DNA from 3 places in the Bradyrhizobium sp. USDA 3311 genome. Region 3 is predicted to be linked to each of the others. Evidence: predicted binding sites of a transcription regulator. Region 3 holds the regulator's gene; each other region holds the start of a gene.
The links. Region 3 encodes PhoB, which activates phosphate uptake and scavenging genes when phosphate is short. Its sites were predicted from a motif close to TGTCATNNANCTGTCAT; they were not measured.
Positions count from the first base shown of each region.

Region 1 (7,633 bases), 2.3 Mb from region 3:
TGTCGAGCACCGTTTCCAGGAACTGCTTGGTCGAGGCGAGCTGCCGCGACAGCCTGCGCTCCTCGCTGACGTCGAGATGCGTCGCCACCGAGCCGCCGTTCGGCAGCACGAAGTATTTTACCAGGATGGCCCGGCCGTCAGGCAGTTCGGTGATCAGACCGTTGCCGCTTGCCGCCTTCTCGTAGAATTCCTTATCGGAGACGCCACCAAGGACCCCGCGCTTGCGCCGCAGCTCGAGGATGTCGTGGCCGTTCATGTCGGCCCACAGATCCGACCGTGACAGGCCATAGATCTCGAGATAGCGGTCATTGCAGAAGATGACGCGCCGCTGCGCATCGGTCATCACCACGCCCTGGTTGAGATTGTTCATGGCGGAGGAGACGAAGGCGTTGCGCCGCAGCTGCAGCCGCCTGGTCCGGCGCAGCGCGGAGTGGATCCACAACGCGATTGCCACCAGGAACGCACAGACGACGATGCCCCCGATCAGGGCTTCCCAGATCAGGTTGGGATCGAGGTTGTCGAGCGAGCTCGGCGGGGCGAAGCTGTCCGACAGCGCAAAGGCACGCGCAGGCGCGACCGTGCCGGCCAGGCACACGACGGCCTGCACAGCAATCAGAATCGTGCTGTCCGCGTGCCAGTTCTTCTCAGCCATCAGCCACCCGCGATTTCAACGTCGGATTGTCTGGCTTCACGGGTTTGGATCGGGTAAACGCCTGTACGCGCAACAGAAAAATGTCACGTTAAATACGGCAATTGCCCTGACATGATAAATGCTTCCTTAACGGAAAATGACCCCGCGCCCTCGTTCCCGGGCTTGATGCCACCGGCGCTTCCAGCGGACCTCCTGCACAACCATGGATAGGGTCGACTGCATCGTCATCGGAGCCGGCGTGGTCGGGCTCGCGGTGGCTCGAAAGCTGGCCCAGGCCGGGCGCGAGGTCATCGTGCTCGAGGAAGCCGAGGCCATCGGCACCATCACCTCCTCGCGCAACAGCGAGGTGATCCATGCCGGCATCTACTACCGCGCCGGAAGCTGGATGGCGCGCATGTGCGTCAACGGCAAGCACGCGCTCTACCGCTACTGCGGCGAGCGCGGCATCCCGCACAAGAATTGCGGCAAGCTGATCGTCGCGACCAATGCGAAGGAAACCGAGAAGCTGCAATCGATCAAGGCGCACGCCGAGGCCAATGGCGTGCTCGACATGCAGTTGCTCACGGGCGAGGCCGCACGCGCGCTGGAGCCGGCGCTCGCCTGCGACGCCGCGCTGCTCTCGCCCTCGACCGGCATCATCGACAGCCACGCCTACATGCTCTCGCTGCGCGGCGAGGCCGAGGAAGCCGGCGCGGCCTTCGCGTTTCACACCCCGCTGATCCGTGCCAAGGCGGCCGCCGGCGTGATCGAGGTCGAGGCCGGCGGCGCGGCACCGATGGCGCTGCAATGCAGCCTCCTCGTCAACGCTGCGGGCCTCGCGGCGACAACGGTGGCGCGCAATATCGACGGCATGCCGCTGGACCGGATTCCGCCGGCCTATCTGGCCAAGGGAAATTACTTCAGCTGCAACGCCAAGGCGCCGTTCTCGCACCTGATCTATCCGGTGCCCGAGCCCGGCGGCCTCGGCGTGCATCTGACGCTGGACATGGCGGGGCAGGCCCGTTTCGGCCCTGACGTCGAGTGGATCGAGACGATCAACTACGAGGTCGATCCGTCACGCGCCGAGCGCTTCTATCCGGCGATCCGGAGATACTGGCCGACGCTGCCTGACGGCGCGTTGATGCCGAGCTATTCGGGCATCCGCCCGAAGATCGTGCCGCCGGCGGTCGCCACGCAGGATTTCCTGATGCAGGGTCCGCGCGATCACGGCGTGGCAGGCCTGATCAACCTGTTCGGCATCGAATCGCCGGGACTGACGTCCTCGCTCGCGATCGCCGATCACGTCGCCGAGCTCGCAAATATCTGAAGCGTCTTCAAGCGAAGCGGATACCACTTCGCGCAAAGAAGAAAACGCGTCCAAACAAGAAGCCGGAGCCATTTCCGTTCCGATTCCGTCGAAACGGAAATAGCTCCGGACGCCGCGCAAATGCCCTTGCGCGGCTTCGCATCTTCCAACAGGGATGAGCGCAACAGCACTCACCCCTGCCTGAAGGGGTACGATCAAACTTTACGCTGAATACGGGGTTTACTAGTGAAGCGTGTCGCCAGTGTGCTTCAGACGCTCGATCTGGTCCTTGACCATCAACTTCCGGCGCTTCAACTCAACAATTTGCAGGTCGTCTGTTGAAAGGTGCACGAGAGCTTCGTGCAATTCGTTTTCGAGAGTTTTATGCTTCCGTTCCAATTCAACCAGATGTGCCTGAATTGTCATTCGAAACCTCCTCGGTAGGGGTGACCTTGGATTCGATCCGGACGACGAAGTGTACATCACCGATTCGTTCTGTCGATGGATATCCGTCGTCGCCGTGTCATTTTTGAAAATTCATATGTAACGAAGCGTGAGTAAGGAACCGCGCTGGGAAAAATCCATGATATCAATGCGCTTGCGCAGCGCCGCAGCGAACCGTTGAAATATCTTGCGAGAGATCGGTGAGCGACGGCCCGAGATCGCTTGCGGTCACGGCGCGCAAGGACGATAATTTCCACAGGGCATCCACAGCCTTAATCTCACGACTATCGGTTTTTCGGCCACCGCAGACATGACCCATGAAGACGAGAGCGAACTCGAAGCCGAGCTCGCCCGGTTGCAGCAGGAACACCGAGATCTCGACGCGGCGATCGATGCACTGCATCAATCGCCTGCCCCCGACCTATTGCGGTTACAGCGGCTGAAGAAGCGCAAGCTGTTGTTGCGCGACCGCATCGCCTTCATCGAAGACCAGATCACGCCCGACATCATCGCCTGATCCCCAGCGGGCTTTTCGCGGCGGGGCGAGCCGGGTGAATCCTCTTGACTCCAAAAGAACAAAATAGGAACATTCAGGCGCCAGACGCCCCCAGGAAACGCCCAAGGAACCTAGCAAGGACAACGCAGATGTCGGCAACCGCCCTTTTGGACAACAGCCATTATGAACAGGCCTGCGATCAGGCGATCGCGATGTGCGACGGCAATCTGCGCAGCACCATCAAGGCGCTGATCATGGCCAACGAATATCTGGAGGCGGAGCTCGAGGAATTGCAGGCGGCGATTTCAGCCGGCTGCATTCCGGAGACCTCTCGCAGCAAGGCGCGGAGCAGCGCCGCCTGATGTTGATGATCGGAGCAACGCCATGTCGGACGTCACCTACTACGTTGCAATGCCCTTCCTGATCGATGACGACGGATCGCCGGTCGCGGGCGCCGCGGAGGAATGTCAGTCCTCGACGGCCGCACTGCGGCGCGCCGAAATTCTGGCGCGCGGTGCCGGCCACATCGGCGCGGTCGCATTTTGCCGCAGCGGCGATCCCATGACCGGCGAATTCGGCGACGCGACGCTGCTGCGCAAGTTCGGCACCGTGCCGGAAGATCTGGCCACGTTGTAGGGCATTTATTGTTTGAGCATGATCTCCGCGCAAACGCGTTTCGCATTTGTCGCGAGGAAGATCGCTGCACACTTTGCGCTAGCGCGGCCCTTCGGGTCCGGATCATGCTCAGTTGCTGACCAGCCTGATCCGCGGCTCGTGCCGCCGGCGCGCCTTGCGCACATACATTGCGGCATCCGCCTCCTCCAAGGCGCGGCCTGCGTCGGAATGCGCCCCCAGCAACGCGACGCCGGCGGAGGCGCCCGCGGTCACATTCTGGCTGCGGAAGACGAAGGATAATTCGTCGATCGCCTGCTCGAAGGCCGCGGCCTTCGCCTTGGCATCGGTCTCGTTGAGATTCCACAGCAGCAGCGCGAACTCGTCGCCGCCGAGCCGGCCGACCACGTCGGAGGCGCGGACCTGCCGCGTCAGCGCGCCGACGATCGCCTTGAGCACCTCGTCGCCGGCGGCGTGGCCGAAGGAATCGTTGATCGGCTTCAGCCGATCGACATCGAGCACGATCAGCGCGCCGGTGGCGCGATAGCGCTTCATGTAGGCGATGGCGCGCGTGAGCTCGCGCTCGAAGCCGCGCCGGTTCGGAATCTCGAGCAGGAAATCGGTGTCGGCGGCAGCTTCCAGTTCCGCGACCCGCCGCTCCGCCGCCTTGAGCTTGCTCCGCAGCCCGCGGATGATCTTTGCACTATCCTTGGTGCCATCAAGCGACGCTCCGCGCCGCGGCGGCTTGGCCGGACGCTTGGTGGCAGATTTGGACCGGCCGGCGCTGATTTTCCGGCCCTTTTTGGCCTTCGCAGCGCTCGCCCTTTTTGGTTTCTTCATGGGCATCCTGCTCAATGAAGGCTTGCGGGGATTCACCAAGACAGGATAGTGCATTCCCTTCTCCTTGCCACCGCCTTGCGAGCCGCCGGCCGGAACCGTTAATCTGGCCTATGTTTCTGTTTTCCCGAGCACAATTAACGTCATGACCGCGCCGATCGCCATCATCATGGGAAGCCAGTCGGACTGGGACACGATGCGGCATGCCGCCGACACGCTCGAGGCGCTCGGCGTTGCCGCCGAGACCCGCATCGTTTCGGCACACCGCACCCCCGACCGGCTGGTCGCTTTCGCCAAGGGCGCCAAGGCGGCGGGTTACAAGATCATCATCGCCGGCGCGGGCGGCGCTGCACATTTGCCGGGCATGGCGGCGGCACTGACGGAGCTCCCGGTCTTCGGTGTTCCCGTCGAATCGAAGACGCTCAAGGGCGTCGATTCGCTCTATTCGATCGTGCAGATGCCCGCGGGCATCCCGGTCGGCACCCTTGCCATCGGCAAGGCCGGCGCGATCAACGCGGCGCTGCTTGCTGCCGCCGTGCTGGCGCTGTCCGACCCAGCCTTGTCCGACCGCCTCGCCGCCTGGCGCAAGGCACAGACCGAGGCGGTCGCTGAGCGCCCGGAGGACAAGGCGTGACTGACGCAAAGCAGGTGAAGCTGAAGCCCGGCGACACCATCGGAATCCTCGGCGGCGGACAATTGGGGCGGATGCTGGCCATGGCCGCGGCACGGCTCGGACTGCGCTGCCAGGTGTTCTCGCCCGATCCGGACTCGCCGGCCTTCGACGTCGTGCTGAACGCGACCTGCGCCGAATATGCTGACGTCGAGGCGCTCGAGCTGTTCGCCAACGACGTCGACGTCATCACCTACGAATTCGAGAACGTCCCGGCGGCCGCCGCGATGGTGCTGGACGCGCGCCGCCCGGTGTTGCCCAACCGCAAGATCCTGGAGACCACCCAGGACCGGCTCGCCGAGAAGGATTTCGTGACGCGGCTCGGCATCGGCACCGCAGCCTATGCCGACGTCACCTCCGTCCCCTCGTTGCGCGAGGCGATTTTAAGGATCGGTCTTCCGGCCGTGCTGAAGACCCGCCGCTTCGGCTATGACGGCAAGGGCCAGGCCATCATCCGCGCGGGCGACGACATCGCCAAGGTCTGGACCAGCCTCGCCACCAAATCGGCGATCCTGGAGGCCTTCGTGCCGTACGAGCGCGAGATCTCCGTGATCGCCGCGCGCTCGGTCGCGGGCCAGGTGGAATGTTTCGACGTCACCGAGAACGAGCACCGCGACCACATCCTGAAGATATCGCGCGCGCCCGCGCCGATCCCGGACGCGCTCGCCGAAGAGGCGCGCAGCATCGCAAGCAAGATCGCAAGCGCACTCGACTATGTCGGCGTGCTGGCGGTGGAGATGTTCGTGCTCGCCAATGGCACCGGACCAAAGGTGTTGGTCAACGAGATCGCCCCGCGCGTGCACAATTCCGGACACTGGACACTCGACGGCGCCTCCGTCTCGCAATTCGAGCAGCACATCCGCGCCATTGCCGGCTGGCCGCTCGGCAAGCCGGTGCGCCACGGCGAGATCGTCACCATGACCAATCTGATCGGCGACGAGATCAACGATTACGAGAAGTGGCTGAGCGTTCCGGGCGCGACCATCCACATCTATGGCAAGGGCGCACCGCGCCCCGGCCGCAAGATGGGCCATGTCACCGAGGTCCGGCCGCCCCGGGACAAGTGACGGGACCGCGGCAACCGCCGCGATCCCTTGCCGATTGGATTTTGTTTTGACGCGTTGTCTTGACGCGAACCGGTATCCACTTCGCTCGAAAACGCTCTAGGCCGCCTTCGCGCCTGCGACGACGCCGGTGGGCTCCTCGCTGAGCCAGCGATAGATCACCCCGCCAAGCGCGCCGCCGATCAGTGGCGCGACCCAGAACAGCCAGAGCTGCGCCATCGCCCAGCCGCCGACGAACAGCGCGGGGCCCGTGCTGCGCGCCGGGTTCACCGACGTGTTGGTGACGGGAATGCTGACGAGATGGATCATCACCAGCGCAAGCCCGATCGCGAGCGGCGCGAAGCCCGCGGGCGCGCGGCCATGGGTGGCACCCATGATGATGAACAGGAACATCATGGTCATCACCACCTCGGTGAGGAAGCAGGCCATCATGCTGTACTGGCCGGGCGAATGCGCGTCGTACCCGTTCGACGCGAAGCCCTTGGTGACGTCGAAGCCTGGGGCGCCGCTGGCGATGATGTAGAGCAGTTCGGCGGCAACGATCGCACCGCAGACCTGCGCAATCACGTAAGGCAGGATCTGTCCGGCCGGAAAGCGCCCGCCGGCGGCAAGGCCGACCGTGACGGCCGGATTGAGATGACAGCCCGAGATGTGACCGATCGCGTAGGCCATGGTGACGACGCTTAAGCCGAAAGCCAGGGACACGCCGACCAGGCCGATTCCGACCTGCGGGAAACCGGCCGCGATCACCGCGCTGCCACAACCTGCGAATGTGAGCCAAAAGGTGCCGATGGCCTCGGCAGCATATTTCTTCATATCCATGTGTCGTCCCCTCATTTCAAAGTTTCCGGAACAAAGCTCCGGTCGCCGCCCCGCCAAAGGCACCAAATCTCCCAAATCGGGGCCGCACAGAGGTATTTTCGCCCCATTTAATGGCTGAACTTGGCCCGAAAACCCGCTTGGCTGGTGGACATCCAGGGTTTTGTCTGATACATCCGCGCGCTCAAGGCTAAGGGCTTGTGCGTTTTGCCATCCCCTTTGACTTACCAGAATTCAAATCCGATCCACTGAAGAGGATGCCGCGTGCAGGTTCTCGTTCGCGATAACAATGTCGATCAAGCCCTCAAGGCGCTGAAGAAGAAGATGCAGCGCGAGGGTATTTTCCGCGAGATGAAGCTCCGCGGTCACTACGAAAAGCCCTCTGAGAAGAAGGCCCGCGAAAAGGCCGAAGCCGTGCGCCGCGCGCGCAAGCTGGCCCGCAAGAAGCTCCAGCGTGAAGGCCTGCTGCCGATGAAGCCGAAGCCGGTGTTCGGCGCTGGCGCCGGTGGTGAGCGCGGCGGCCGTGGCGGCCCGGGTGCTGGTCCGCGCGGACCGCGCTGATTTGCCGAATTTGTAAGACCTCAGTTTTCGATAACGCGGGCCGCTGGCCCGCGTTATTGTTTGTGAGCGGTGCCTTTCTGGGACGGGGCACTACCGATGCGGCGCTAAAGCGCGACGAGGTTGGTCGTCGCGCTTTAGATTGTTGTTTGAGCATGATCTTTTCGGAAAACCGCGGCGCACTTTGCGCTGACGC
Region 1 covers NZ_JBSSFI010000001.1:3,308,335-3,315,967, reverse strand. The annotation lists gene ACVWW6_RS15720 (sensor domain-containing protein) at 1-652, opposite strand, end outside; gene ACVWW6_RS15715 (NAD(P)/FAD-dependent oxidoreductase) at 855-1,958, shown strand; gene ACVWW6_RS15710 (YdcH family protein) at 2,181-2,363, opposite strand; gene ACVWW6_RS15705 (YdcH family protein) at 2,692-2,898, shown strand; gene ACVWW6_RS15700 (hypothetical protein) at 3,027-3,239, shown strand; gene ACVWW6_RS15695 (hypothetical protein) at 3,262-3,513, shown strand; gene ACVWW6_RS15690 (GGDEF domain-containing protein) at 3,622-4,329, opposite strand; gene purE (5-(carboxyamino)imidazole ribonucleotide mutase) at 4,472-4,960, shown strand; gene ACVWW6_RS15680 (5-(carboxyamino)imidazole ribonucleotide synthase) at 4,957-6,063, shown strand; gene aqpZ (aquaporin Z) at 6,160-6,882, opposite strand; gene rpsU (30S ribosomal protein S21) at 7,144-7,440, shown strand.
Region 1: a site for PhoB is predicted at 2,448-2,464, ahead of ACVWW6_RS15710 (YdcH family protein). Genes of this name have one in related genera too.

Region 2 (7,633 bases), 1.3 Mb from region 3:
TGGACGCCGCCAGCATCAGTTCCGAGGAGATCGGGTTGCGCTTCTGCGGCATGGTCGAGGAGGCGCCGCGGCCTTTGACGAAGGGCTCGTAGACCTCGGCGAACTCGGTCGAGGCCATGATCATGATGTCGAGCGCGATCTTGCCGAGCGAGCCGGTGACGAGCGCGAGGAAGTTCACGGCCTCGGCAAAGCCGTCGCGCGCGACGTGCCAGGTCGAGGCGGGAACGCCGAGCTTCAGCTCGTCGCACAGCGCCTCCTGCACTTCAAAGCCCTTGTCGCCGAGCGAGGCCAGCGTGCCGGCAGCGCCGGCGAACTGGCCCACCAGGACCCGCGGCTTCAATTGCGCCAGACGCTCGGCGTGGCGATCGAACATCGCTAGCCAGATCGCGGTCTTGTAGCCGAAGGTCACCGGCAGCGCCTGCTGGAGATGAGTGCGCCCCGCCATCGGCGTATCGCGATGGCGCCTGGAGAGGTCGGCGAGAATCTTTCGCAGCTCCGCAATGTCGCGCTCGACGATCTCGAGCGCGGCACGCAATTGCAGCACTACGGCGGTATCCATGATGTCCTGCGTGGTCGCGCCCCAATGCACGTAACGGCCGGCATCGCCGCATTGCTTCACCATCTGGTGCACCAAGGGCAGGATCGGATAGCCGACGATGTCGGTCTCCTGCCTGAGCAGGTCGAAATCGAGCGCGGCAACGTCGGTCCGCGCCGCGATCTGGTCGGCGGCATCCTGCGGGATCACGCCGCATTTGGCCTCCGCCTTCGCCAGCGCCACCTCGACCTCGGCATAGCGCGCAACCAGCGCGACATCGGAAAACACCTCGCGCATCTCAGGCGTGCCGAAGGCGTCGCGGAACAGCATGGAGTCGAGCACGGTGGTCGAGGCGTGGAGAGCGGGCATGGGCGTTTCTTTATGGTTGGTGTTTTGTGTGGAAGCAGCTTACGCAGGCCGCGCCGTTCGGCAATGGACAATGCCGGTTCATCACACATTCGAAGTCGTGCATTGGTCTCGCCGCTGCGCGTCAAACCATCGGCTCCGTCATCCCCGCGCAACCGCGAAGCGGTTGTCGCTGGAGGTGCGAACCATGCGACGCGACGCGTCGCGTGGAGAGCCTCGAAGGATGGCAGGCCGGGATGCGGGCCGTCGCCCTTCGAGGGCCGCTGAAGAAGCGGCCACCTCAGGGTGACGGGATGCGCGGTCGGCGATATCAGATTGAGTACGTGGCCTGCGACAGCCGACCCCAGCCGCCACATTCCAGTCGAGGCCGCATTCCTCCCCGCAAATGGCATGGCAGCCATCTTGCGATCGCGATGAACCAAGCGGCCTCCCGGTGGACTCACAGACTTAGGCCGGAATCCGTTTTGCTTTGTCATTGCCCCGATGTCGTCGTGAGGTCTGAGTTTTCGACGTGCAGTTTCTGTTCCGGGATCACCTTCTGGACACCGACCGACGCGAGCTGAGCCGCGAGCAGGTTCCCGTTTCCGTGGAACCGCAGGTTTTCGACCTCGTCGTCCATCTCATGGAAAATCGCGACCGGGTGGTCAGCAAGGACGAGCTGATCGACAAGATCTGGCACGGGCGCAGCGTCTCCGAATCCACCCTGACCAGCCGGATCAATGCGGCACGCAAGGCGGTCGGCGACAACGGCGCGAGCCAGGCGCTGATCCGAACCATCGCGCGCAAGGGTTTTCGTTTCGTCGGCGACGTCGAGACCAAGCTCGCCGCGGCCGCGCCGGAACCCGGCCGGTGGATACAGGCGCCGCAGACGGCACTCGCGCTGCCCGACCGGCCCGCCATCGCCGTGCTGCCCTTCACCAATATGAGCGGTGACCGCGAGCAGGACTATTTCTCCGACGGCATCAGCGAGGACATCATCACCGCGCTGTCGAAGCTGCGCTGGTTCTTCGTCGTCGCGCGCAACTCCTCCTTCGTCTACAAGGGCCGCGCCGTGCACATGCACGAGGTCGCGCGCGAGCTCGGCGTGCGCTACGTGGTCGAAGGCAGCGTGCGGCGAAGCGGCGAGCGCGTGCGCATCTCGGCCCAGCTCAACGACGTCTCGACCGGCAGCCATCTCTGGGCCGAACGCTACGACCGCGAGCTTGCCGACATCTTCGCCGTGCAGGACGACATCACCGAGGCGATCGTCGCCGCGATCGAGCCGCAGCTCTATACGGCCGAGAGCTTTCGCGCCGGGCAGAAGCCGCCGGGCAGCCTGGATGCCTGGGACCTCGTCATGCGCGCATTGTCGCATTACTGGCGCATCACCCGCGAGGACAATGCGGCCGCGCAAGGGCTGCTCGAGAAGGCCGTCGCGATCGATCCCGCCTATGGCAAGGCGCTGGGCCTGCTCGCGACCAGCCATATCTTCGGCGCGCATATGGGCTGGGCCGACATGGCCGCGACCGTGCCGGTCGCCGAACGCGCGGCGCTTGCGGCGGTGGAGGCCGATCGCGAGGACGCCTGGGCCCATCACGGCCTCGCCTACACCTACCTGTTCCGCCGCCGCTTCGACGACGCGCTGGCGGAGTTCGAGCTGACCTTGAGGCTCAATCCGAATTTCGCGATGGCGCACGCCTTCTACGGCGTGACGCTGTGCTACGCGGGACGATGGCAGGACGGCGATGCCGCCGCGCGCCGCGCGCTGCGGCTGAGCCCGCGCGATCCGCTCGCGGCGATCTATTGCGGGGTCGCCGCCTATGCCCAGTTCATCGGCCGCAATTACGAGGCAAGCTTGCAGATGGCGCGGGAATCGATGCGGCAGCGCGCCGATTTCGTCGGCGCACATCGCGTGCTGACGGCGGCCGCCGGCATGCTGGGTGATCCGGCCCTTGCCGCGTCCGCGCTGGAAGGCTTGCGCCGCGCCCAGCCGGGCATCTCGCTCGCCTGGATCACAAGCGAGCTGCCGATGCTGCTGGAGCAGGACCGCGAGCATTATCTGGAAGGATTGCGGCGCGCGGGGATGGAGTAGACTTCTCGCGCAGCATCGAGAGTGCGCCCTCCCCCCACAAGGGGCGAAGGGAGGCGAACAACCTAAGCCACCGCGCGCCGGCCGATGATCGCGAAACGGAGCTTGCCCGAGATGAAATCGATCGCGGCGACCGCGACCAAGATCATCAGGATCAGGAACGACACCTTCTGCCATTCCAGCACACGGATCTGCTCGGCGAGCTGGAGGCCGATGCCGCCGGCGCCGACGATGCCGATGATGGTGGCCGAGCGGGTGTTGGACTCGATGAAATAGAGCACCTGGCCGGCAATCACGGGCAGAACCTGCGGCAACAGACCGAAGCGGATCTCGTGCAGTGCGCTGCCGCCGGAGGCGCGGATGCCCTCGACCTGCTTCTGGTCGGCGCCCTCGATCGCCTCCGAGAACAACTTGCCGAAGGCGCCGAAATCGGACACCGCGATGGCGAGCACGCCGGCGAAGGGGCCCAGGCCGACGACATTGATCCAAACAAGCGCCCAGATCAGCGTATCGACGCCGCGGATCGAATCCAGGAAACGGCGGATCGGGAAGCGCAGGATGTTTGACGGCACCACGTTGCGGGCGGCGAGCAGGCTGACCGGCAGCGCGAACAATGCGGCGAGCGTCGTGCCGAGCAGAGCGATCGACAGCGTCTCGCCGAGCGCCTTCAGATAGATCGGCAGCGAGGAGCCGGGATCGGGGGGGATCATCATCAGGCTGATCCAGCCGAGCTGGCTGAGGCCTGCGACGAAGCGCGACGGCGAGAAGTCGAGATCGACGAGGCCGTACACCAGGACCGCGAACGCCGCGACGATCATCGCCGGCATCGCAAGCCGCGCCGAGGCGGGCCGGTCGAACACGTCAGGATAGCGCGCGCGAAGCTCTCGCGTGTCAACCTCTTGCGGCCGCGTCACGTCCGCGCCTCCTTGCCGAACAGGCGGCCGCGCAGCCAGCCGGTGGTGATGTCTATGATGAAGACCGTAATGATGATGGTGAGCAGGATCGCGCTGACGTCCGAATAATAGAATTTGCGGATGGCGACGACGAGCTCCTGGCCGATGCCGCCGGCACCGACAAAGCCCATCACCGAGGCTTCGCGGACGTTGATCTCGAAGCGCAGCAGCGCGTAGCTGGCATAGCCCGCGGTTACCTGCGGCACGACGGCAAAGCGCATGCAGGAGAGCCAGCTCGCGCCGGTCGAGCGGATGCCCTCGACCGGCTTCATGTCGGCGTTCTCGACGATCTCCGAGAACAATTTTCCGAGCGCGCCGGTGGAATGGATCGCGATCGCAAGCACGCCAGCCATCGGCCCGAGCCCGAAGGCGATCACGAAGATCAGCGCGAAGACGATGCCCGGGACGGTGCGTGCAAATTCGAGCAGACGCCGCACCGTAAAGCGCAGCCAGGGCGCGGGCGAGGTGTTTTCCGCCGCGAAGAAGTTCAGGACAAAGGCGAGGGTCGCGCCGGTCAGCGTGCCGACATAGCTGATCAGCAGCGTCTCACCCAGCATCTTCAACCATTTGCGCCAGCCCCAAAGCCACTCGCCGACATCGGTCCAGACCCGCTGGCCGTTGTCGAGCGTGAGGATGCGATCGAAATAGCTGACGAAGTTGCCGAAATAGGTGAAGAAGGTGCGCAGGTTCACTTCGGCGCCGATCGCGGCGAGAAGCAGCGCGGCGGCGAACACCACAACCCCGAGCAAGAGACGGAGCCGCCTGCGCGCGACCGCCTGATTGTAAGCGGTGTTCAGCGCAGCCAGCTGCTGCTCGGGCAGGATCGAAACCGCGAGGGTCATCTGTTCAGGAAAAGTGGCCGATCAAAGAGAAAGAGCCGGGTCCATCGACCCGGCTCGAGTAGCTCGTCCCGAAACTCAGGACGCCTTCTTCTTACGCAGTGCATCGACGAACTTGATCAGCTCGATCGTGCCATCCCAATCCTTGGTGGTGGCGGGATGAAAACCCTTCTTCTGGCCGTCCTGGAGGCGATCGAAGGCCGCCTTGTCCTTGGCCGGAGCGTCGAAGAACGCCTTCGCGATCGCCGCCTTCGCCTCTTCCGGCAGGTCGGAGTTGTAGGCATAGGGGCCGTTGATGATCGGCGCCGACTTGTGGATGATGCGGAAATCGTCCTTCTTCATCGGCGAGCCGTCGGCATTCTTCAGCATGCCCTTGGTCAGCATCTGCGCCAGAGTCGAATCGTCGTCGCTGGTCCACTGGTTGGCCGCGACATCGACCGTGCCCTGCGCCAGCGCCAGGATCGCGTTCTCATGGCTGCCGGTGAAGACGACCTTGCTGAAATAGGTGTCGGCGTCCGCGATGCCCATCTTGTCGAGCTCGAAGCGCGGCACGTTGTTGCCGGACGTCGAGTTCGGGTCGACGAGGCCGAGGTTCTTGCCCTTGAGCTGGTCGATGCTCTTGTAGGGGCTGCTCGCCTTGACGAAGAACACCGAATAGTAGCCGGTCGAGCCGTCGGCGTTGATATCGTTGGCAAAGGCGTCGGTCTTGACGCCGGTCAGGCGGGCGCGGGCGAACGAGGCCGAGCCGTAGCTGGCGATATGGATATTGCCGGCGCGCTGGCCTTCGATGACGGCGGCGTAGTCATTGGCGATGCGCAGCGTGACCTTCACGCCCAATTCCTTGGAGAGATAGCTCATGAACGGCGCCCAGCGCTCGGTCACGCCCGAGGCGTTTTCCGCCGGAATGACCGCGAAGGTCAGCTCGGGATATTTGGCTTTCCAGTCGTCGGCGGAGGCCGAGGTCGTGAATGCGAGCGCGGCGGCGCCGGCAAGAACTAATCTGCGAGTGATCATGATACCCTCTTCATCGGTTGGGGTCGGTTGACGCAAAAATTGGCAACGACAGAAGCGATGCGGCTCAGGCGGCGGCCGCCGTTCCAAGCGCCGGAATGCCTTCGGGCGCCGGCACGGGCGAGCCGCCCATGACGTCGGTGGCTTCGAGATCGTAGAGCTCGCGCGCGACGTGATCGGTCAGCGCAGACGGTGCGCCGTCGAACACGACACGGCCCTGCGCCATCCCGATCAGGCGGCCGCAATAGCTGCGCGCCAGGTCGAGCGAATGCAAATTGCAGAGCACGGTGATGCCGAAATGCTTGTTGATGCGCAGCAGCGCATCCATCACGATCTTGGTGTTGCGCGGGTCGAGCGAAGCGATCGGCTCGTCGGCGAGAATGATGTCGGGCTGCTGCACCAGCGCGCGGGCGATCGCGACGCGCTGCTGCTGGCCGCCGGAGAGCTGGTCGGCGCGCTGCGCGGCGAGCGCGGCGATATCGAACTGTTCGAGCGCGGACATCGCCAGCGCCTTGTCGTGTTCGGGCCAGGTCTGCGACAGCGAGCGCCAGGCCGGCATCGTCGCGAGGCGCCCCATCAGGATGTTGGTGAGAACATCGAGCCGGCCGACGAGGTTGAACTGCTGGAAGATCATCGCCGAGCGCGCCCGCCACTGCCGCAGCTCCTTGCCGCGCAGCGCTGTGACGTCGGTGCCGTCGAACAGGATGCGGCCCTGCGTCGGCGTCACCAGGCGGTTGATGGTCCGCAGCAGGGTGGACTTGCCGGCGCCGGATCGTCCGATCACGCCGACGAATCCGCCGGGGGAAATTTGAAACGAAGCGTCGTCCACCGCGGCTTTTGCGCCAAAGCGGCACGTCAGACCTTCAACCACCAGCATGCAGGGCTCCAGAGTAGCTGGGATCCACCGCTAACGCCGACGCTTGACACTTGTGTGACATGCACGTTGCGGTGCGGCGATCCAACACACCTCATCCCCTGTCATCGCTGCGTCATGACATTGTCATCGAGCCGCTCGAAGAGGAACGCCCGCCCTCACGCTTCGGATACGACATGGCCGGCAAAGCCCTTTCAGTCCAACCGACCATCGATCCCTCGGCCAAGCTGCACGAGACCCGGCTCGGCGCCTATACCGAGGTCGGCGCGCGCACGATCCTGCATGAAGTGACGATGGGCGATTACTCCTATGTCGTGAACGATTCGCAGATCACCTACACCACGATCGGGAAATTCTGCTCAATTGCGGCGATGACGCGTATCAACCCCGGCAATCATCCGATGCATCGCGCGACGCAGGCGCACTTCACCTATCGTTCCAGCGCCTACTTCCCCGGCGAGAGCGACGACACGGAGTTCTTCGACTGGCGGCGCCAGCATCACGTCCATATCGGCCACGACGTCTGGATCGGCCATGGCGCGATCGTGCTGCCCGGCCGCAACATCGGCACCGGCGCGGTGATCGCGGCCGGCGCCATCGTCACCAAGGACGTGCCCGCCTACACCATCGTCGCCGGCAATCCCGCGCGGATCGTAAGGCGGCGCTTCTCGGAAGAGATCGCCGGACGGCTTGCGCGGCTCGCCTGGTGGGACTGGGATCACGACAAATTGCGTGAAGCCCTGCCCGATTTTCGCAGGCTCGGGGTTGAGGATTTTCTCTCCACGTATGAAGCACGGGCACACTCCCCTGCCAGCAAACGAAGCGCGGTCGCGTGACAGACATTTTCCTTGAGGGCGGCCGGGCCCTGATCGGCACCGAGTTGGTCGAGACGTCACTCAGCGTGGCCGGAACGGACATCGCACGGGTCGATGCCGCCCGTGGCCGGGCTCGGCTCGCGATCGATGCGCGCAATCTGCTGGTGTTGCC
Region 2 covers NZ_JBSSFI010000001.1:2,295,107-2,302,739, reverse strand. The annotation lists gene pcaB (3-carboxy-cis,cis-muconate cycloisomerase) at 1-904, opposite strand, end outside; gene ACVWW6_RS10795 (winged helix-turn-helix domain-containing tetratricopeptide repeat protein) at 1,413-2,972, shown strand; gene phnE (phosphonate ABC transporter, permease protein PhnE) at 3,035-3,883, opposite strand; gene phnE (phosphonate ABC transporter, permease protein PhnE) at 3,880-4,764, opposite strand; gene phnD (phosphonate ABC transporter substrate-binding protein) at 4,840-5,775, opposite strand; gene phnC (phosphonate ABC transporter ATP-binding protein) at 5,840-6,649, opposite strand; gene ACVWW6_RS10770 (chloramphenicol acetyltransferase) at 6,823-7,482, shown strand; gene ACVWW6_RS10765 (alpha-D-ribose 1-methylphosphonate 5-triphosphate diphosphatase) at 7,479-7,633, shown strand, end outside.
Region 2: a site for PhoB is predicted at 6,760-6,776, ahead of phnC (phosphonate ABC transporter ATP-binding protein). Genes of this name have one in related genera too.

Region 3 (7,633 bases):
GGCGCGACGTTCCCGTTCCCGATCTATTCCAAGTGGGCCGACGCCTACAAGAAAGAGACCGGCAACGGTCTGAACTACCAGTCGATCGGCTCCGGCGGCGGCATCAAGCAGATCCAGGCCAAGACCGTGACCTTCGGCGCCAGCGACGCGCCGCTCAAGGCCGAGCAGCTCGAGAAGGACGGCCTCGTCCAGTGGCCGATGGTGATGGGTGCCATCGTTCCGGTCGTCAACATCGAGGGCGTGAAGCCGGGCGAGATGGTGTTCGACGGCGAGACGCTCGCCAGCATCTATCTCGGCAAGATCACCAAGTGGGACGATGCCGCGATCAAGAAGCTCAATCCGAGCCTGAAGCTGCCCTCGGAGGCGATCACCGTCGTCCGCCGCTCCGACGGTTCGGGCACCACCTTCAACTTCACCAACTACCTCTCCAAGGCCAGCGCGGACTGGAAGAGCAAGGTCGGCGAGGGCACGGCCGTCGAGTGGCCGGTCGGCGTCGGCGCCAAGGGCAACGAGGGCGTGTCCGGCAACATCGGCCAGACCAAGAACTCGATCGGTTACGTCGAGTACGCCTATGCCAAGCAGAACAAGCTGACCTACACCGGTCTCGTCAACAAGGCCGGCAAGCCGGTGCAGCCGACCGTCGAGGCCTTCCAGGCGGCCGCCTCGAACGCCGACTGGGCCAAGGCGCCCGGCTACTACGTCATCCTGACCGACCAGCCCGGCGAGAAGTCCTGGCCGATCACGGCGGCGACCTTCATCCTCATGCACAAGGATGCCACCGACAAGGCAGCCTCGCAGGAAGCCATCAAGTTCTTCCGCTGGGCCTTCAAGAACGGCGGCAAGGCGGCCGAAGAGCTCGACTACATCCCGATGCCCGAGGGCGTCGTGACCCTGATCGAGAAGACCTGGGCTGCCGAGATCAAGAGCTAAGCGCTGCTGTCCCGGACTGGGTGCTGGGATCTCAAAAGACCTCCGCTCCGGATCGGCCCCGTGCCGCATCCGGAGCGCAAGACCAACAACAAGACCGACAGCAAGCGTATAAAACGGGTACAGGGGATCGGCGTGGCAGAGATGGCCGTTCAGAGCGATGTAATCGACGACGCCGGACCGTACGATCGCGCCAAGGCCTTGAGCGCGTTCAAGCTCGGCGACGTCACCTTCTACTGGATCACGCGGCTCTCCGCGATCTCGGTGCTGCTGATCCTCGGCGGCATCATCGTTTCGCTGATCGTCGGCGCTTTCCCGGCGATCAAGGAATACGGCTTCTCCTTCCTGTGGACGCAGCGCTGGGCGCCGTCGGCAGATCCGCCCGTGCTCGGCGCGCTGGGGCCGATGTACGGCACGCTCGTCACCTCCTTCATCGCGATGCTGATTGCCATTCCCGTCGGCCTCGGCATTGCGATCTTCCTCACCGAGCTCTGTCCGCAATGGCTGCGCCGCCCGATCGGCATGGCGATCGAGCTGCTCGCCGGCATTCCCTCGATCATCTACGGCATGTGGGGCTTCTTCGTGCTGGGCCCGTTCCTGGCCAACACCTTCCAGCCCTTCATGATCAAGATCTTCGACGGCGTTCCCGTGCTGGGCGCGATCTTCGCGGGTCCCCCGTCCTATCTCAGCCTGTTCAACGCCGCGCTGATCCTCGCCATCATGGTGCTGCCCTTCATCACCTCGATCTCGGTCGACGTATTCAAGACGGTGCCGCCGGTGCTGAAGGAGGCCGCCTACGGCGTCGGCTGCACCACCTGGGAAGTCGTGCGCAGCGTGGTGATCCCCTACACCCGCGTCGGCGTCATCGGCGGCGTCATGCTGGCGCTGGGCCGCGCGCTCGGCGAGACCATGGCAGTGACGTTCATCATCGGCAACTCGTTCCGCATCTCCTCCTCGATCTTCGCGCCGGGCACCACGATCTCGGCGGCGATCGCATCCGAGTTCGCCGAGAGCGACGGCCTGCACCAGTCCGGCCTGATCCTGCTCGGCCTGCTGCTGTTCGTGCTGACGTTCTTCGTGCTCGCAGCGGCACGGCTGATGCTGATGCGGCTGGAAAAGAAGGCGGGGAACTAACGCCATGAACCCGATCTATTCACGCCGCCGCCGCAAGGACATCGTCGTTCGCGGACTCTGCATCGCCGCCGCCGCCTTCGGCGTCACCTGGCTTGCGCTGATCCTGATCACGCTGCTTTACAACGGCATCGCCGGTCTGAACCTCGAGATTTTCGTGGCAGACACGCCGCCGCCGGGCTCGACCGAAGGCGGCCTGCGCAACGCCATCGTCGGTTCGATCATCATGACCGTGCTCGGCGTCGGCATCGGCGCGCCGCTCGGCCTGTTCGCCGGCACCTATCTCGCCGAATACGGCCGCAACGACCGCCTGACCTCGGTGATCCGCTTCATCAACGACATCCTGCTCTCGGCGCCCTCGATCATCATCGGCCTGTTCATCTACGGCGCGGTGGTGGTGCCGATGCGCGGCTTCTCGGCGATCGCAGGCAGCCTCGCGCTCGCCGTCATCGTCATCCCGGTAGTGCTGCGCACGACCGAGGACATGCTGCTGCTGGTGCCGAACGCGCTGCGCGAGGCGGCGTCCGCGCTCGGCCTGCCGCGCTCGCTGGTGATCAAGCGGATCGCCTATCGTGCCGCCCGCTCCGGCCTCATCACCGGCGTGTTGCTAGCCACCGCCCGCGTCGCCGGCGAGACCGCGCCGCTGCTCTTCACCGCGCTGTCGAACCAGTTCTTCAGCCTTGGCCTGAACAAGACGATGGCGAACCTGCCGGTCACCATCAACAACTTCGTCCAGAGCCCCTACGCCTATTGGAAGCAGCTCGCCTGGAGCGGCGCGCTGCTGATCACGATTACCGTGCTTGCCCTGAATATTGGCGCGCGCATCCTTGGCGCCGAGAGGACCGCAAAATGAGTGAGCTTTCCGTATCGATGAGCGCGGCCGGTGGGCTGCCCCAGGCGCCGCTGCTGCCGGAAGCGCCGGCCAAGGTGACGGTGCGCAACCTCAACTTCTATTACGGCGAGCACCACGCGCTGAAGAACATCAACCTGACGCTCGGCACCAACCGCGTCACCGCGTTCATCGGCCCGTCCGGCTGCGGCAAGTCGACCCTGCTGCGCATCTTCAACCGGATGTACGACCTCTATCCGGGGCAGCGCGCCACCGGCCAGCTCATGCTCGACCAGACCAACATCCTCGACGGCAAGCTCGACCTCAACCTGCTGCGCGCCCGCGTCGGCATGGTGTTCCAGAAGCCGACGCCGTTCCCGATGACGATCTACGAGAACATCGCCTTCGGTATCCGCCTCTACGAGAAGATCTCGAAGTCCGAGATGGACGACCGCGTCGAGAAGGCGCTGCGCGGCGGCGCGCTGTGGAACGAGGTCAAGGACAAGCTCAACGCCTCCGGCCTGTCGCTCTCCGGCGGCCAGCAGCAGCGCCTCTGCATCGCCCGCACCGTCGCGGTGCGGCCCGAGGTGATCCTGTTCGACGAGCCCTGCTCGGCGCTCGACCCGATCTCGACCGCCAAGGTCGAGGAGCTGATCCAGGAATTGTCCGAGAACTACACGATCGCGATCGTCACCCACAACATGCAGCAGGCGGCGCGCGTCTCCGACAAGACCGCGTTCATGTATCTCGGCGAGCTGATCGAGTTCGACGACACCAGCAAGATCTTCACGTCGCCGAGCGACCGGCGCACGCAGGATTACATCACCGGCCGGTTCGGCTGAGGAGACGGGACATGGGTTCTGAACATACCGCAAAGGCCTTCGACACCGACCTCCAGGAGCTCACCCGGCTCGTCGCCGAGATGGGCGGGATCGCCGAGCGCATGATCGTCGATTCCGTCGACGCGCTGATCCGCCGAGACGTCGCGCTCGGCCAGCGCGTCGTCGCCACCGACACCGAGCTCGACGCGCTGCAGAAGCGCATCGAGGAGCGCGCCGTGCTCACCATCGCCCGCCGCCAGCCGATGGCGGTCGATCTGCGCGAGATCGTCGGCGCCATGCGCGTTGCGACCGATCTCGAGCGCATCGGCGACCTCGCCAAGAACATGGGCAAGCGCGTCGCGGCGCTGGAGACGGATTTTCATCCGCTCAAGCTGTTCCGCGGCCTCGAGCACATGACCGACCTCGTGCAGCAGCAGGTCAAGTCGGTGCTGGACGCCTATGCCGCGCATGATCTGCCGGCGGCGATGGCGGTGTGGAAGGGCGACGAGGAAGTCGACGCCATCTGCACCTCGCTGTTCCGCGAGCTCCTCACCTACATGATGGAGGATCCGCGCAACATCTCGTTCTGCATCCATCTGATGTTCTGCGCCAAGAACATCGAGCGGATCGGCGACCACGCCACCAACATCGCCGAGACCGTGTTCTACATGATCGAGGGCCAGGCGATCACCGACAAGCGGCCGAAGGGCGACATGACGACCTTCGCCACGACGGTCCCGAATACCTGAAGACTTAAGGAGCGACGACACCATGGGCGCACGCATTATGGTGGTTGAGGACGAGGAAGCTCTCACCGAGCTTCTCCGCTACAACCTCGAAGGCGACGGCTATGATGTGGAGACGGTGATGCGCGGCGACGACGCCGACACCCGCCTCAAGGAACACATCCCCGATCTGATCGTACTCGACTGGATGCTGCCGGGACTGTCAGGCATCGAGCTGTGCCGCCGGCTGCGGACCCGGCCCGAGACCAAGCAGCTCCCGATCATCATGCTCACCGCGCGCGGCGAGGAGAGCGAGCGGGTGCGGGGTCTTGCGACCGGCGCCGACGACTACATCGTCAAGCCGTTCTCGGTGCCGGAGCTCCTGGCGCGCGTGAGGGGCCTGCTGCGGCGCGCAAGCCCGGAGCGGCTCGCAACGGTGCTGGCCTATGGCGACATCGAGCTCGATCGCGACAAGCGCCGCGTCGCGCGCTCGGGCCGGCCGATCGACCTCGGCCCGACCGAATATCGCCTCTTGGAGTTCTTCCTGGAGCATCCCGGCCGCGTGTTCTCGCGCGAGCAGCTGCTCGACAGCGTCTGGGGCCGCGACATCTACATCGACGAGCGCACCGTCGACGTCCACATCGGCCGCCTGCGCAAGCTGCTCAATCTCGGCCGCGAGCAGGATCCCATCCGCACCGTCCGCGGAGCCGGCTACGCGCTGGATGATCGCTTTGCGAAGGCGGAGCAGACGTAGGGTTTGCAGGCGTTGGTTTAGCGGGCTACAGCCACACTCTCAGTGTCGTCCCGGACAAGCGTAAGCGCAGATCCGGGACCCATAATCACAGGGCGTGGTTGTCGCGCGAAGAAGGTAACTCCGAGTCCCCGTAGCCACATCTTGCGGTGGTTATGGGTCCCGGATCTGCGCGCGCTTCAGGCGCGCTTGTCCGGGACGACATCGAGTTTGTTGGGCCGTCAACGCGTGACGGCCGTCACTCGATTTCAGAACAAACTCACCGCGAGGGCTTCGCCGGTGCGCGCCGGCGATCCGCGGCGGGCTGATATGCCACGCGCGAGTGCTGCGCGCAGTAGGGCAGGCCCGACAGCGCCCTGCCGCCGCAGAAGAAGAAATCCGGGCTCGAGGGATCGCCGACCGGCCAGTGGCAGGTCGCCTCGTTCAGCTCCAGCAGCGACAGCCGCTGGCTCATCGGCACCACGTTGTCGTAGGTGACCGGTTCGGCCTCCACCTCGACCTCGAAGGCCTGCGCCAGCGCGGTGTTGCCGCGCGCAATGGGGCGGCTCACCCGCATCATGTGCTGCGCGGGGCGCGCCTTGCGCGGCCGCGGAGCCGCCGATGAGGGGCTCTTGGCGCGGCCGGATAGGCCGAGCCTGTGTACCTTGCCGATCACGGCATTGCGGGTCACGTTCCCGAGCTCGGCTGCGATCTGGCTGGCCGATAATCCGGCCTCCCAGAGCTTTTTCAACTGCTCGACGCGATCGTCGGACCAGGTCAAAACCGTCATTGCACCCTTTCCCTCGCCGTGCGGCTGCCATCCTGGCGCCTCGCGGCGAATGCCTAAGCCTCGAAAAACCCGTGCCGTCAGAATCCCTTAAGGCTCGCCGGGCGCGCCGATAACGCCCGAACGTCTACGCCGGTACATGAGGACTTAGAGGATCAGAAACACTGCACGAGATGTCGTATCTGACAAGCCAAACGCTACAATATGGCGTGACTCACGCGCAAGAGTCCGCCGACTCGCTTCCACATGTTCCGTGGCGAAAACCCCGCAATTTCGGCTCCGCAAGACTACGGATTCAGCGTTTCGCGAGGCTTTCGGGCGGCATTGACACCGGTTTCACCAGGCATAAGATAGTGTCACGTGCCGCCCTTAAAAGGCGGCACGTTTCGTTTTCCGGGCCGGTCAATGGTGCGCTGCGTGAGCGTGTTCAGGCCGTCCGCAACATCAAGTGATCGTCATGACTAACAGCGCAGCGCCGCATTTGCTTCCCGTTTTCGCCAGATCCGACCTCGGTTTCGAGCGCGGCGAAGGCTGCTGGCTGATTGCGACCAATGGCGATCGCTATCTCGATTTTACCTCGGGCGTCGCCGTGAACGCGCTCGGCCATGCCCATCCCGCGCTGGTCAAGGCGCTGCAGGAGCAGGCCACAAAACTCTGGCACATGTCGAACCTGTTCCAGAGTCCGGACGGCGAGAAGCTCGCTGCGCGCCTGTGCAATGAAAGCTTCGCGGACTTCGTGTTCTTCTGCAATTCCGGCGCCGAGGCGCTGGAAGGTGTGATCAAGCTGGTCCGCCATCATCACTTCTCCAAGGGGCATCCGGAACGTTACCGCATCATCACCTTCGAAGGCGCCTTCCATGGCCGCACGCTGGCGACGCTGGCTGCGACGGGATCTGCAAAATATCTCGAAGGTTTTGGTCCGCCGATGGATGGCTTCGACCAGGTCCCGCATGGCGACATCGAGGCCGCGAAGAAGGCAATCGGTCCGCAGACCGCCGGCATCCTGATCGAGCCGATTCAGGGCGAGGGCGGCGTGCGTTCCGCAACGCCTGCGTTCCTCAAGGCATTGCGCCAGCTTTGCGACGAGAAGGGCCTGCTGCTCGCCTTCGACGAGGTGCAGACCGGCATGGGCCGCACCGGCGATCTGTTCGCGCATCGGCGTACCGGCGTCACACCTGACGTGATGTCGCTGGCCAAGGCGCTCGGCGGCGGCTTCCCGATCGGTGCGATCCTGGCCACCGCGGACGCGGCGGCCGGCATGGGTCCCGGCTCGCACGGATCGACCTTCGGCGGCAATCCGCTCGCGATCTCGGCTGCGAATGCCGTGCTCGACGTCATGCTGAAGCCCGGCTTCTTCGATCACGTGCAGAAGATGTCGCTGCTGCTCAAGCAGAAGCTCGCCTCCGTGATCGACCGTCATGGCGATGTCGTCAGCGAGGTGCGCGGCGAGGGCCTCCTGATCGGCATCAAGGCCGTGGTGCCATCAGGCGATCTCGTCGCGGCGCTGCGCAACGAGAAGCTGCTCACGGTCGGCGCCGGCGACAATGTCGTGCGTTTCCTGCCGCCCTTGATCGTCACCGAAGCCGAGATTGAGGACAGCGTCGGGCGGCTCGAACGCGCCTGCGCCGCGATCTCGTCCAGTCAGACCAAGCGGGCGGCAAGCTGATGAGCAAGTCGCCGAAG
Region 3 covers NZ_JBSSFI010000001.1:969,018-976,650, reverse strand. The annotation lists gene pstS (phosphate ABC transporter substrate-binding protein PstS) at 1-930, shown strand, start outside; gene pstC (phosphate ABC transporter permease subunit PstC) at 1,072-2,061, shown strand; gene pstA (phosphate ABC transporter permease PstA) at 2,066-2,911, shown strand; gene pstB (phosphate ABC transporter ATP-binding protein PstB) at 2,908-3,729, shown strand; gene phoU (phosphate signaling complex protein PhoU) at 3,741-4,457, shown strand; gene phoB (phosphate regulon transcriptional regulator PhoB) at 4,480-5,187, shown strand; gene ACVWW6_RS04740 (GcrA family cell cycle regulator) at 5,444-5,953, opposite strand; gene ACVWW6_RS04735 (aspartate aminotransferase family protein) at 6,408-7,616, shown strand; gene argF (ornithine carbamoyltransferase) at 7,616-7,633, shown strand, end outside.